2 regions of the Thermoanaerobacterium aotearoense genome follow, and region 1 is predicted to be linked to the other one. Evidence: predicted binding sites of a transcription regulator. Region 1 holds the regulator's gene; the other holds the start of a gene.
The links. The regulator HrcA, encoded in region 1, represses chaperone genes, less so after heat shock. The targets are predictions, from matches to a motif close to ATTAGCACTCANNNNNNNTGAGTGCTAAT.
Positions count from the first base shown of each region.

Region 2: a site for HrcA is predicted at 3,052-3,080, ahead of groES (co-chaperone GroES). Genes of this name have one in related genera too.

Region 1 is NZ_CP047602.1:1,208,248-1,215,990, forward strand. Features, by position in the region: gene lepA (translation elongation factor 4) at 1-466, shown strand, start outside; gene hemW (radical SAM family heme chaperone HemW) at 453-1,589, shown strand; gene hrcA (heat-inducible transcriptional repressor HrcA) at 1,683-2,717, shown strand; gene grpE (nucleotide exchange factor GrpE) at 2,744-3,343, shown strand; gene dnaK (molecular chaperone DnaK) at 3,369-5,210, shown strand; gene dnaJ (molecular chaperone DnaJ) at 5,263-6,405, shown strand; gene prmA (50S ribosomal protein L11 methyltransferase) at 6,422-7,348, shown strand; gene GSH73_RS06020 (16S rRNA (uracil(1498)-N(3))-methyltransferase) at 7,318-7,743, shown strand, end outside.
Region 2 is NZ_CP047602.1:660,719-668,461, reverse strand. Features, by position in the region: gene guaB (IMP dehydrogenase) at 1-848, opposite strand, end outside; purine riboswitch at 932-1,029, opposite strand; gene groL (chaperonin GroEL) at 1,108-2,733, opposite strand; gene groES (co-chaperone GroES) at 2,747-3,031, opposite strand; gene GSH73_RS03215 (hypothetical protein) at 3,230-4,234, opposite strand; gene GSH73_RS03210 (hypothetical protein) at 4,607-4,798, opposite strand; gene GSH73_RS03205 (hypothetical protein) at 4,916-5,101, opposite strand; gene GSH73_RS03200 (S8 family peptidase) at 5,399-6,640, shown strand; gene GSH73_RS03195 (hypothetical protein) at 6,657-7,175, opposite strand; gene GSH73_RS03190 (ABC transporter ATP-binding protein) at 7,249-7,743, opposite strand, start outside.

The DNA.
Region 1 (7,743 bases):
TCCATTGAATGAAATAATATATGACTTTTTTGACGCTTTAAAATCGCGAACAAAAGGATATGCTTCATTAGATTATGAGTTAAAAGGCTACAAGACATCAGATCTTGTGAAATTGGATATACTTATAAATGGCGAGATAGTGGACGCTTTGTCTATGATAGTCCATAAAGATAAGGCTTATGAAAGAGCCAGAAAGATGACAGAAAGGTTAAAAGAAAATATACCTCGCCATCTTTTCGAAATTCCTATCCAAGCTGCTATAGGTTCAAAGATAATAGCAAGGGAGACTGTCAAAGCATTGAGGAAAAATGTTTTGGCAAAGTGCTATGGCGGAGATGTTACGCGAAAGAAAAAATTATTAGAAAAGCAAAAAGAAGGCAAAAAGAGAATGAGACAAATAGGGAAAGTGGAAATTCCACAAGAGGCCTTCATGTCAATCTTAAAGCTTGATGATGACAATGATTAGATCTGGTATATATGTTCATATTCCGTTTTGCAAGAGAAAATGCTATTATTGCGATTTTAATTCCTATGCAAATATGGAAGATAGCTTTTTTTCGTTTAAAAAGGCAATAATAAAGGAAATTAAAACGAGAAAAGAGGAGCTTAAAGATATATACACTTCTGTGTATATAGGAGGAGGTACGCCAAATGTCTTGCCTCCTATATACATTGAAGAAATATTGGGTGAAATCTACGAAAACTACAGTTTAAGCAAAGATGCAGAGATCACGATCGAATTGAATCCTGGCTTAATAGATGAAGAAAAGCTTAAGTTATATAAAAAAGCAGGTGTAAATAGAATAAGCATAGGTTTGCAGTCCTGGCAAAATGATTTATTAAAAGCTATCGGTAGAATACATACAGTGAGTGATTTTATTGAAAATTATAGTATAGCATCTAAATATTTTGACAACATAAACATAGATATAATGTATGCACTGCCAAATCAGACTTTTGAGAATTTTAAAGAAACATTGACAAACGTAATCGCATTAAAGCCATCACACATTTCTTGTTATGGACTTATATTAGAAAAAGGAACGCCGCTTTACGATATGTATGAAAGAAATGAAGTTAAGCTTGCTGATGATGAATACGAATTGATGATGTTTCACTATGGTGCAGAGCTTTTAGAGGATAGTGGATACAGTCATTATGAAATATCAAATTACGCATTGCCTGGGTATGAATGTCGACATAACAAGCTGTATTGGATGGATTTGCACTATTTAGGCTTTGGACCAGGTGCATATTCGTTTGTAGGAAATAAGCGATTTGGCAATATAAAAGATGTTAAAAAGTACATAGGCATGATTAATAATGATGGACATGCTGTTGACGATGTTGATGAATTGTCTTTAGAGGATCAAATGTCTGAGTTTATGTTTTTAGGTCTTAGAATGATGGATGGAGTAAATGACAAAGACTTTAAAGAGAGATTTGGCGAAAGCATGTTCTTTGTATTTAAAAATGCCATTTATAAAAATATAGAGTTGGGGCTTTTAAGAAAAGAAGGTGAAAATCTTAAATTGACGCCAAAAGGCGTAGATGTGTCCAATAATGTGTTTGAGGATTTTTTATTTTAAAGTATTGACAAATATCCACAATAGTGGTATTTTTAAATCGTGATTAGCACTCTCAAGCTAAGAGTGCTAATAATAGAATTTGGGGTGGTGAATATGCCGTTAGATGATAGGAAAAAGAAGATTTTAGAAGCTGTGATTAATGACTATATTTTGACGGCAGAACCAATTGGATCTCGGACAATTGCAAAGCGATATAATCTTGGTGTAAGCTCGGCTACAATTAGAAATGAAATGGCTGACCTTGAGGAGATGGGGTATCTTGAACAGCCTCATACATCTGCAGGTAGAATACCATCTGATAAAGGATACAGGTTTTATGTTAATAATATATTAGAGCACTATTTGAATGAAAGTCGTGACGATGAAGTAGAGGCAATTGATGAGGTTTTTGCTGAGATAGACGATATAGTGAAGAAATATGCCAGGTTATTATCTACCATTACTAACCACACTATAGTGGTTAAGATGCCTCGAATTGATGAAAACACGATTAAGAGAATACAAATATTGCCTGTTGATGCAAATAAATTGATACTTCTTGTAATGACAGAATCAGGCATCATGAAAAACTATTTAATAAGCTTAAAGGATAATATTGATAATAATTTGTTTGAGTTTTTAAACAACCTGATCAACAATAAAATGATAGGAAAAAGAAAAAGAGAAATGGACCAGACGTTGAGAGATGAGATAAAAAAAGAGTCTGGCAGTGCTATCGGAATCATAGACAAGATTACAGATACGATTATAAATGGTTTAAAGCAGATGGATGAAACAGACTTGTATTCGGAAGGCATTTCAAATATTCTCAACTTTCCTGAGTACAAGGATCTCTTAAAAGCTAAAATGTTTTTTGATCTGATTGACAATAAAGACATTATGAATTCAGTATTAGAGCCTTTAGACGATTCCATCGATGTTACTATTGGAAGTGAAAGCAAGTTTGAAGAGATGTGGGATTTAAGCATAATCAAATCTACGTATAAGATAAATGGTGAGGTTGTTGGGACTTTTGGCATTATTGGGCCTACAAGGATGAATTACAAGAGGCTTATAAATGAAATAAACACGATGTCGAATGAATTGTCAAAAGTTTTGTCATATATATACCAAGAAAATAAGAGGTGAATCAATTGGATAGAGAAAAAGATACAATGGAAAGCAAAAACAATTTAGACGAAGATTTAAAAGACAATGTATCTGATGCTGACCGACCTCAAGATGACAGTGAAGGCAGCATAGGTACAGAAAATTCTGATCAGGGTGAAGAAAAAAATTACGAAGGAGAAATTGAAGAATTGAAAAATAAGCTTAAGCAAAAAGAAGATGAAGCAAATGAATACTTAGAAATGGCCCAGAGATTGAAAGCAGAATTTGAGAATTACAGGAGAAGGACAGAAAAGGAAAAAGCAGATCTGATTGAATATGGTAAAGAACAGGTAATCTTAGATATATTGCCAGTTATAGATAATTTTGAGAGAGCTCTTGAAGCATCTCACGGTGATAATGAGGAAATAGCTTCCTTTAAAGAAGGTGTCAATTTAATATACAGGCAATTTAAAGGTATTTTAGAAAAGATAGGGGTTAAAGAGATAGAGGCTTTAGGCCAAATATTTGATCCATATAAGCATCATGCTGTTATGCAGGAAGAGGTAGAAGATAAGAAGGAAAATGAGATAATTGAAGTTTTTCAAAAGGGATATATGTTTAATAATAAAGTAATAAGACCGAGTATGGTCAAAGTAGCAAAATAAAGTATAGGAATAGGAGGAGTAGATTATGGGAAAAATTATAGGAATTGATCTTGGCACAACTTTTTCGTGCGTAGCTGTTATGGAAGGAGGACAGCCGGTAGTCATACCAAACTCAGAGGGGGCCAGGACAACTCCATCTGTTGTGGCGTTTACAAAAGAAGGTGAAAGATTAGTAGGCCAAGTCGCAAAAAGACAGGCTATTACAAACCCTGAAAGGACAGTTATGTCTATAAAAAGACATATGGGTTCTGACTACAAAGTAACTATTGATGGAAAAAGTTATACACCGCAAGAGATTTCAGCAATGATACTGCAGAAGTTAAAAGCTGATGCTGAAGCGTACTTAGGAGAGAAAGTTACAGAGGCTGTAATAACAGTTCCTGCGTATTTCAATGACAGTCAAAGACAGGCAACCAAAGATGCAGGTAGGATAGCAGGACTTGATGTAAAGAGGATTATAAACGAGCCTACTGCGGCTTCATTGGCCTATGGGCTTGATAAGCAAGGCAATCAGAAGATAATGGTGTACGATTTAGGCGGTGGTACATTCGATGTATCTATACTTGAGATAGGCGATGGAGTATTTGAAGTATTGGCTACAAGTGGTAATAACCACTTAGGTGGTGATGATTTTGACCAGAGGATTATGGATTGGTTGGCAGACAACTTCAAAAAAGAGTATGGAATTGATCTGAGAAACGACAAGATGGCAATGCAGAGGCTTAAAGATGCAGCAGAAAAGGCGAAGATAGAACTTTCTTCTGCTATGACAGCTAACATAAACTTGCCTTTTATAACTGCTGATGCTACAGGTCCTAAGCACATAGATGTAAATCTTACAAGAGCAAAATTTGAGGAGCTTATCAATGATTTAGTGCAATCTACTGTAGAACCAGTAAATCGTGCATTAAGCGATGCAAAACTTAGTCCTGCAGATATTGATAAAGTGATATTAGTCGGCGGTTCGACGAGAATACCATTCGTTCAAGAGACAGTAAAAAGGATAATGGGCAAAGAACCGCACAAAGGCATAAACCCAGATGAATGTGTTGCAATTGGAGCCGCAATTCAAGGTGGTGTATTAGGAGGCGAAGTTAAAGACGTCTTACTATTGGATGTCACACCGCTTTCTCTTGGCATTGAAACACTTGGCGGTGTGTTTACAAAATTAATAGAAAGGAATACTACTATTCCTACAAAGAAGAGCCAAATATTCTCCACTGCTGCAGATGGGCAGACATCTGTTGAGATACACGTTCTGCAAGGTGAAAGACCAATGGCTCGTGACAATAAGACACTTGGAAGATTTACCCTGACTGGAATTCCACCTGCTCCAAGAGGAGTGCCTCAGATAGAGGTTACATTTGACATTGATGCTAATGGCATTGTCCATGTTTCTGCAAAAGATTTAGGTACAGGAAAATCTCAGAACATAACAATCACTTCTTCTTCTAATTTAAGCGAAGAAGAGATAAACAGAATGATGAATGAAGCGAAACAGCACGAAGAAGAAGACAGAAGGAGAAAAGAAGAGATAGAAGTAAGAAACAACGCAGATTCATTGATATATCAAGCTGAAAAGACTATGAAAGATTTAGCAGACAAGATGACACAACAAGAAAAAGATGATATAAATAAAGAGATAGAAAATGTAAGAAAAGCTCTTGAAGGCAGCGATATTAACGCTATAAAAAGTGCTTCAGAAAAATTGTCACAAGCATTTTACAATGTATCTTCACGCATATATCAGCAAGCAGGCGGTGCGGGTCAGGCAAATAGCTATAGCGGCAGCGATGGAACATCTAATAAAGATAATGTATATGAAGCAGACTATAGGATGGAAGATGACAACAAAGACAATAAATAAGAACCAGGGCAATCCTGGTTCTCATTCATGTTAAGAAAGGCAGGTGATGTGTATGGCAAAAGATTATTATGCAATATTGGGTCTTGATAAAAATGCCAGTGATGAAGATATAAAGAAGGCTTATAGGACTCTTGCAAAGAAGTATCATCCCGACTTAAATCCTGGCAATAAAGAAGCAGAACAAAAGTTTAAAGAGATAAATGAAGCATATCAGATTTTGTCTGATCCTCAGAAAAAAGCTCAATATGATCAATTTGGCGATGCAGCATTTAATCAAGGTGGTTTCAACCAAGGAGATTTTGGTGGCTTTGGCGGTTTTGGCCAAGGTGGATTTGATTTTGGCGGCTTTGGCGACATTTTTGGCGATATATTTGGCGATATGTTTGGAGGCAGCACCAGAAGAAAAACTGGTCCTCAAAAGGGAAATGATATAAGGATTAATCTGACTTTGTCCTTTGAAGAAGCTGCATTTGGTGTCGAGAAAGAGATTGAAGTTGAAAGATATGAAAAATGCGATAGGTGCAATGGTACCGGTGCAAACCCAGGAACGAAAGTAGATGTATGCCCTGAATGTCATGGAACAGGAGAGGTCAGGATAACGCAAAATACGCCTTTTGGCAGGATAGTCAATGTGAGAACATGTCCTAGGTGCCATGGAGATGGCAGGATAGTAAAAGATCCATGCTCAAAATGCCATGGAACTGGGAAAATAAGAAGAGCGAGAAAATTAAAAGTAAATATTCCTGCTGGAATTGATGAAGGACAAATGGTATCATTAAGAGGTGAAGGTGAACCAGGAGAAAGAGGAGGAGCTAATGGAGATCTTTTTATTGTAATAAGCATAAAACCTCATAAGATATTCAAGCGGGATGGATTCAATGTATTGCTTAAAATGCCTATTAGCTTTGTAGATGCTGCACTTGGTGCAGAGATAGAAGTTCCTACCCTTGACGGCAAAGCTATATACAATATTCCACCTGGAACTCAGACCGGAACGGTGTTTAGACTTAGGAACAAAGGAATACCTCATATCAATGGAAGAGGACGTGGTGACGAATTTGTGGAAGTATATATCGATGTTCCTAAGAAATTGACGGAAAAGCAAAAAGAGCTATTGAGGGAGTTTGACAAGCTGAGCAATGATAGCGGTGGTAAATCATTTTTTCAAAAAGTAAAAGATGCTTTTGGAGCATAAAAAAAGGGTGATATGATTGAAATGGCTTGAAGTTAAAATTACGACTTCAGTGGAAGCTGAGGAAGCTATAACAAATATAATGCATGAAGTTGGTGCAGGCGGTGTTGTCATAGAAGATCCAAATGATTTAAAGATGTTAAATGACAGCAATGAATGGGACTACGTAGATCCTGATATGATTGTAGATAGCGATAAAGTTGTAATATCTGCTTATTTTCCTCTTACTCCCAGTACAATTGACAAATTAAGCATAATCAAGGATAGAATAATAGGGCTTAAAGAATATAATCTGGACATCGGAGATTTTACGTTTGAAACGACTGAAGTCGATGATGAAGATTGGGCAAACAGCTGGAAAAAGTACTACAAAACTTTTAAGATTGGCAAACGTGTTGTCATAAAACCATCATGGGAAGATTATGACCCAGAAGAAAATGAAATAGTTGTTGAGTTAGATCCAGGTATGGCTTTTGGCACAGGCAGCCACGAGACAACAAAAATGTGTATAGAATTTTTAGAAGATAATGTTAAAAGTGGCGATACCGTGTTTGATGTTGGGTGCGGTACAGGTATATTGTCAATTGTCAGCTCTAAGTTAGGTGCAAAAAAAGTCTTTGCAGTCGATGTGGACGAAGTTGCATTAAAAGTGGCTTCTTTAAATGTGAAATTAAACAAACTGGACAATGTTGAGGTTTTGAAAAGCGATCTTTTAAAAGAGCTAAGCGGTGAAGCGGATTTAATAGTTGTAAATATTATAGCTGATATAATAATAAAAGCTACTTTTGACATACATGAAAAACTTAAAGAAAACGGCTTGTTTATATCAAGTGGAATAATTAAAGATCGTAAAGATGATGTTTTAAATGCTATTTCCGAATATTTTGACGTTATTGATGTCAAAGAAGATGGGGAATGGGTTGCAATATTATCAAGGAAAAAGTGAGTGCTGTGAGAAGACTTTTTATAAAAGATGAGGATATAAAAGATGGCATAGTCAGGATACATGGTGATGATGCTCATCATATAAAGGATGTATTAAGGTTAAAGATTGGAACTGATTTGGTGGTTTCTAATGGAGTGAAACAGTACAATGCTTCTATTCTTTCTATCGAAAGCACTTCTGTCTTATTAAAGATAGTTGGTGAGTTGCATCAAGTCGTAGAAAGTTCTATAAATGTAACGTTATTTCAAGGACTGCCAAAGTCTGATAAAATGGATTTGATTGTTCAAAAATGCACAGAGATCGGAATAAAAAAGATTGTACCTGTTGAAACCGAGTTTTCGGTTATAAAGGTTAAAGAAAAAAGCATAGGCAACAAAATAAACAGGTGGAATAAA
Region 2 (7,743 bases), 550 kb from region 1:
GTAGCCTCTGCAGTCGCCACATTTCCAGCAATGATCTGAAGATCAGGAAATCTATTCTTTATCTTTTCCACCGTATTTAAGACACCGACAGAATGTCCATGAGCCGTGTCAACAACCACAACATCTACATTGGCATCTACCAGAGCTTGAACTCTTTCCATGACATCCGCAGAAACACCTACAGCAGCACCAACAAGCAATCTTCCTCTCGAATCTTTTGCAGAATTAGGATATTCTACAGCCTTTTCAATATCCTTAATGGTAATCAATCCTTTTAAATTGTTGTCATCATCCACAAGAGGCAACTTCTCTATCTTATGCTTTTTAAGTATTTCCCGAGCCTCATCTATAGTAGTCCCAACAGGTGCAGTGACTAAATTCTCTTTTGTCATGACTTCTTTAATCGGCCTGTCTAAATTGCTTTCAAATCTTATGTCTCTGTTGGTGATTATCCCCACAAGTTTGTTATCAACCGTTATAGGCACTCCAGATATCCTATATCTTTCCATAAGCTCTACAGCGTCTTGTATCTTGTGTTCTGGTGACAAATAAAAAGGATTTGTTATAACACCGTGTTCCGACCTTTTAACTCTATCTACCTCTAAAGCCTGTCTTTCTATAGGCATATTTTTGTGTATTATGCCAATCCCTCCTTCTCTTGCTATTGCAATGGCAAGAGAAGATTCTGTCACAGTATCCATCCCTGCGCTAATCAACGGTATATTTAACATTATACTATTTGTAAGGCGTGTTTTAGTGTCAACCTCCTTTGGCAGCACATCAGATTTTGCCGGTATAAGCAGTACATCGTCAAACGTCAGTCCTTCTTTAACAAATTTATCAGCCATTTTTATCCCCTTCCTCTAAAATTTATTATGCCTGAGTTTATAATAAAAATGCCCGAACAGAGAATTTCGTTCAGGCAAAAAAGAGTACAACAATAACTCCCCATAGTAAAGAGTTACGGCTCTTTGTAGATACTCCAGTGCCTATTCACCAGATTATATGCGGATAAGATTTTATTATTAAATTACTAAACAATATAACAAATTTAGATGTCCATGTCAACAGTACAAAAAAATAACCGGGGATACCCGGTTATTTTCATTACATCATGTCCATGCCTGCCCCTGCTGCTGGAGCTGGTGGATTCTTTTCTGGTATGTCTGCCACAACTGCTTCTGTTGTCAATATCATTGACGCAACAGATGCAGCATTTTGAAGTGCTGACCTTGTAACCTTCGTTGGGTCAACTATACCTGCTTTTAACATGTCTACAAATTCTTCTTTGTATGCATCATAACCAAAAGCAGGGTCTTTTGATTCTTTTATCTTCTCAATGATTACTGAGCCATCAACACCAGCATTTCTTGCTATCTGCCTTACTGGTTCTTCTAATGCTCTCAGCACGATCTGAGCACCTGTCCTGAAGTCGCCTTCTAATGAATCAACTACTTTTTGTACTTCTGGTATGACATCTAACAGTGCTGTGCCACCGCCAGGAACTATACCTTCTTCTACAGCAGCTCTCGTAGCTGAAAGAGCATCTTCTATTCTGTGTTTCTTTTCTTTAAGCTCTGTCTCTGTAGCAGCACCAGCTTGAATTACTGCAACACCGCCAGAAAGTTTAGCCAATCTTTCTTGCAGTTTTTCTCTGTCATAATCTGATGTAGTCTCTTCGATCTGAACTTTTATCTGATTTATTCTGTTCTTTATGTCTGCAGCATTTCCTGCACCATCAACTATTGTAGTGTTTTCTTTTGTCACTTTTACTTGTCTTGCGCGACCAAGCATGTCTATTTTAGCTTCTTTGAGATCAAGACCTACTTCTTCAGATATTACTTGGCCACCTGTCAAGATAGCTATGTCTTGCAGCATTTCTTTTCTTCTGTCGCCAAATCCTGGAGCTTTTACTGCAACGCATGTAAATGTGCCTCTTAATTTATTAACTACTAATGTTGCAAGTGCTTCACCTTCAACATCATCTGCAATTATCAAAAGCTTCCTGCCTTGTTGTACTACTTGCTCAAGCAATGGCAACAAGTCTTGGATATTTGACAACTTCTTGTCTGTGATGAGTATTAAAGGATCGTCCAAAACTGCTTCCATCTTATCTGTATCAGTTACCATATACTGTGAAATATAGCCTCTGTCAAACTGCATTCCTTCAACTATTTCAATAGTCGTATTCATTGACTTTGATTCTTCTACTGTTATTACGCCGTCTTTGCCGACCTTATCCATTGCTTCAGCTATTAAGTTGCCGATTTCCTCGTCAGCCGCTGAAATTGATGCAACATGTGCAATAGAATCTTTTCCCTCTACCGGTTTTGATATGTTCTTTAATCCTTCAACAGCAGCATCGACAGCTTTTGCCATACCACGCCTTAAAAGCATTGGATTTGCACCAGCAGCTAAGTTTCTTAAACCTTCCAATACCATAGCTTGTGCCAATACAGTAGCCGTTGTTGTACCATCACCAGCAACGTCATTTGTCTTTGTTGCAACTTCCTTTAAAAGCTGCGCGCCTTGATTTTCAAAAGGATCTTCTAATTCAATCTCTCTTGCAATTGTGACACCATCGTTTGTAATCGTTGGTGAACCGTATTTTTTATCTAAAACAACATTACGGCCTCTTGGTCCTAATGTGACTTTCACTGTGTTGGCAACAGCATTTACGCCTCTTTCCAAAGCCTTTCTTGCATCTTCACCGTACAAAATTTTCTTTGCCATTTCTTCTACCTCCTTATTCTACTACAGCTAATATATCGCTCTGCCTCAAGAGAAGATATTCTTCTCCATCAAGTTTTACTTCTGTGCCAGCGTATTTTGAGAATATTACTTTGTCTCCGACTTTTACTTCCAGCTCGACTCTTTTTCCATCTATGTATTCACCAGAGCCGACAGCAAGTACTTCACCTTGTTGAGGTTTTTCTTTCGCAGTGCCAGGCAATACAATGCCGCCTTTTGTTACCTCTTCGGCTTCAGTAACCTTTACTACAACTCTGTCACCAAGTGGTTTTAATCTCATAATATCCCTCCTCGAAATTTGTTAGCACTCATTCATGACGAGTGCTAATCATCACACTTTTTATATTAGTTTAATTACAAGTTCATGGCAAACTCCAAATTTCTCTAATTTTTGCCGTTTTAGACGATTATTATAGATTTTTCCCATTTATCTTCTAATTATACGATTAATATTGAATTTACGCAAAAAATGCAGGCTTTAGCTGCCTGCAACATTATTTACATTGCCATTTGAACTTTGTTGTTTTAGATAATTTATCATGTTGTACATAAATTGCTGCTGTTCCTTTGTAAGCATTGATTTAAGACCGTTTACGACTTCCGACTGCTGCTCTGTAAGTCCAAGACTTTTCGGCACATCATCCTCTTTTGTTTCCTTTTCTGAATCATTGCTTTTTACATCTTCCACCATTTCATCACTTGCGGCGTTTTCTGCAACTTTAACTTCTTCTATATTTTTATCTTCTTTAGATCTGTCAAATAAATCATTCTTCACATCGCCTTTATCGCTTTCTTCCACCTTCTCGTGCCTTGATTCGCTATTTTTTGAATTCATAATGCTTTCAGCCTTGTTTAAAGCTTCTACAAGCTTTATATTCTTTATGATTTTCTCTGCCATGTCCTTTTTATCATCCGGAATAACAGGTTTTATCGCTTCAAAAATGTCCAAGATTTTATCTATGATGTTATTTTTATCTCCTTCAACTTCGTATTTTTTCATTTTCTCGTTTAGGTTTTGTATTCCTTCGTGAAGTTTTATAAATTTATCTATGATTATCTGTTTATCTTCTTTCATATACGGTTTTACTGCTTTTAGCATTCCAATCTGATCGAAGTCGTCTTCTTGCACTTCAGCTTCTTGATTAAATTCCATCAACTGTCTGTGGCATTCAAGTATTTCGGCAATTTTTGTGAAGATATCTATGTAGTACTGTTCCTTCCTGTGTAGATATGGTTTAACGCTTCCCATAAAGTTTTTGCTTTTCTCTATTATCTCAAATATATCCAAATCGTTTTTCTTCTCATCGTCCTTTTTGCCTTCTGTTTTATCATCTTTACCATGATCCACAATCTCTTCGTCTTCTTTTTTCTTTAAAAGCCGCCTTTCACCTTCAAGACTTAAGCCATCAAAAATTTGAAACCTTATAAAAAATATTATGAAAAGTTCAATTATCAATACCTTTAGTAATTTTTCTCTATCCACAGCAAATCCCCCACTTCTATAAATACTTCTTAAATAATATATGTATAGGGCAGGTTTATTATCACCTGCCCCATGCTTTTATTTCTTATCCACCACAAAAATACCTGGGACAAACAAGAAGATTATAAGGATCACTATTATGATCCAAATCCATCCACCGCCCCATGCTGCTCCTTTTCCCTCAGGCATATGAAAACCCCCTTCACATTATTTATCGACCACAAATATTCCAGGTACAAAGAGGAAAATTATTAGTATTATGATTATGATCCAGATCCATCCGCCGCCCCATGCTGCTCCTTTCCCTTCAGGCATACTAAAAACCTCCTTTATTTTTTGGCCTCAAGGACCTAATACATTATACGTGATGTGTTAAATATTGTTACTGAAATTCATGGTGGCCAGTGACCACAAAAAGCGCCTTGCTTTTTTCCGCGGTTTGTCTTGCTGTAAGACGACTAACAGAAGAAAGAAAAACAGCAAATCTTCGAATTCAAACCTCACATCCATTACGACAGTCAATATGACAAAAAAGAATAGAAGCGTATTTCCAGATATATTCATAAGATCAGCTCCATTTTAATTTACTTTAATTCATTATATTCTCATTTCTGATTATTGATATTGATTTCGTCTTTTATGTAATATAAATGGTCCTACCGCAAGATAGGACCATTTGCTTTATTTGACTTGATTTAAGAATAATCCCATTCCACCGTCCATGATTATGACTAAAAGTACGAAGAAGAACAGCAATGTTTCCATTGACCATGCTCCGCCAAACCATCCGCCGCCCATAAGGACAACGAGAATTAAGAAGAAGAACAGCAAATTGCTTTCGCCAAATACTGAACTTGTTCCTGCCATAATAATCCTCCTTTTAAAATTTTAAATTTAATCAAGCTTTAGGCTCTTCGACTATGAAGCCAGGTACAAACAAGAAGATAAGAAGTATTATAATTATAATCCAGAACCATCCACCGCCTATCCATGATGCACCTTTCTCTGTGGGCATATAAATATCCCCCTTTCGCAAGATTTATGTCAGGTCTTTTTGACCTAATACATAATATGACACCGCCAATATTTGTGACACTTCCAATTTAAAAACTAACAAAAATTTACCTTAAACATATTCTGATATAAGAAAGGGGGATTTAATTTATGGATATAATTTCTGCGCTGATTTTATCGAGTGTCATTCAAAGCCTTTATCCCAAAAGCAAAATAGATTCAAGGTTATTGAGAAAAGCTTCTATATATAGGAGTGAATGTGTTAGCGCTATTGTGTATTCCAATTTGCCATATGATGCGCTTAAAAAAAAGATAGAATCAATTGGAGGAACGATAAAATACGAACTGCCTATCATCAACGGTTGGGCTGTAAACATACCGTGCAATAAGCTGAACATCATCGCAAAAAATAAAGGCATAAAATTTATAGCTGAAGATTCAACTGTAAAAACACAGCTTAACATTGCCACACAGGAAATCAAATCAAGAGAGGCAAATGATCATGGATACACTGGTAAAGGCGTAACAATAGCTTTTTTAGACACAGGAATTTACCCTCATCCAGACTTCACTAAACCCAAAAACAGGATAATTGCATTTCACGACATTGTAAACGGAAAAAAAAGTCCATACGATGACAACGGCCACGGTACCCATGTGGCAGGCGATGCCGCATCCAGCGGTTATTTATCAGATGGCAAGTACAAAGGTGTAGCACCTGAAGCAAATATAGTATCAGTAAAAGTTTTGGATTCCAGAGGTAGCGGTTCAACATCAGATATACTGTCAGGTATGCAGTGGATACTTGACAACAAAGATAAATACAATATAAGAATTGTTTCACTTTCCATCGGTGAAACACCATCATTGCCTCCTTTTTTAGACCCTCTTGTCAAAGGAGTAGATAGGCTTTGGAGAAGTGGATTGGTTGTTGTAGTAGCGGCTGGCAATTCGGGGCCGTCTATGAATTCTATAACATCTCCGGGAAACAGCATGAATGTTATAACAGTTGGTGCAGTTGATGACAAAAGAACTGTTGACACTTCAGACGATGAGATTGCCAATTTCTCAGGAAGAGGATCCGCTTTCTTGCCAAAACCTGATGTAGTAGCACCTGGCGTAAAGATCGTTTCAGCCGCATCAGGAAATGTTCCAATAGGAACTGACGACAACATCCTTCTTAACAAATCATACAGAACGGCATCTGGTACATCAATGGCAACACCAATTGTAGCCGGAGCAGCAGCACTTCTTTTGGAAAAAAATCCTTCACTGACAAATTACCAAATAAAAAACATCTTAAAATCTACTACCACAAATGTAGACCACTACAGGTACTATTCACAAGGATATGGGATGATAAATGTAGAAATGGCATTAAAAAAAGTATGAGGCAATACCTCATACTTTAATCTTTTTTCACATCATTTTTATCCATTGGAGTAGGCGTCGGCAAGCCTCTTATCAAGTTAGCCGTAGCACCTGGTATGAATGTATACGTCAGTGCCGCATAAATCGCATATAGATACTGAAGATTTGAAAAGCCTAATAGCGTAAAAATGGAAAGCAATGTAAAACCAAAAAAGGTATCCATACTTATGCCTGTTGGCGGAGGAAATACAAGCTTCGGAAGTTTGCTGTTTTCATCTGGCGCCTCGAGGGAAATCGGCTCAGCAGAATAAATATTGTATATGGCTGGGAAAAACGAAACAATATCCGAAGCAGCCAAAAGTGCATTCAGTGCAATGGCAGAAAATTTTGTATCATTAATTAAAATAAGTAAAAAAACAAAAAGTACGAACTTTGCTATATATATAGGCTGTGTATCTGTTTCCATCTCCTTCAAAATCGGAGTTATCGCATCCATCAATTTTTCTAATTTTTCTTCATCCACCGCATCAAAATTCTTAATCTCTCCATTTTCCATTAAAACACCTCATTTCTCGTTGAATCCTTATAATCACATTATATTCACAACGAGAAACGGGTGTGAGTAAATCCTAAGCCAACATCACTCTATCGTCTACAAATTCAGCGCCATTGACTTCATTAAACATCTTCAAAAGCTTATCTACTGTAAGATTCTTCTTTTCTTCCTTTAAATCAAGCACTATACGTCCTTGATGCATCATTATTATCCTATTCCCAAACTCCAAAGCGTGCTCCAAATTGTGAGTAACCATAAGCGTAGTCAACTTGTTTTCGTAAATGATCTTATTTGTAATTTCATTTATTATATTGGCAGTCCTTGGATCTAAAGCAGCAGTATGCTCATCCAATAAAAGCAACTTAGGTTTTGCAAATGTAGCCATAAGAAGTGTCAATGCCTGCCTCTGTCCTCCAGATAAAAGCCCAACTTTTGTCTTCAACCTGTTTTCCAGGCCTAATCCTAATTCAGCCAGCTTTTCCTTGAAAAATTCCCTATTTTTCTTGTTAAGCCCCATTTTAAGGTTTAGCCCAGCACCTTTTGAATACGCAATTGACAAATTTTCATC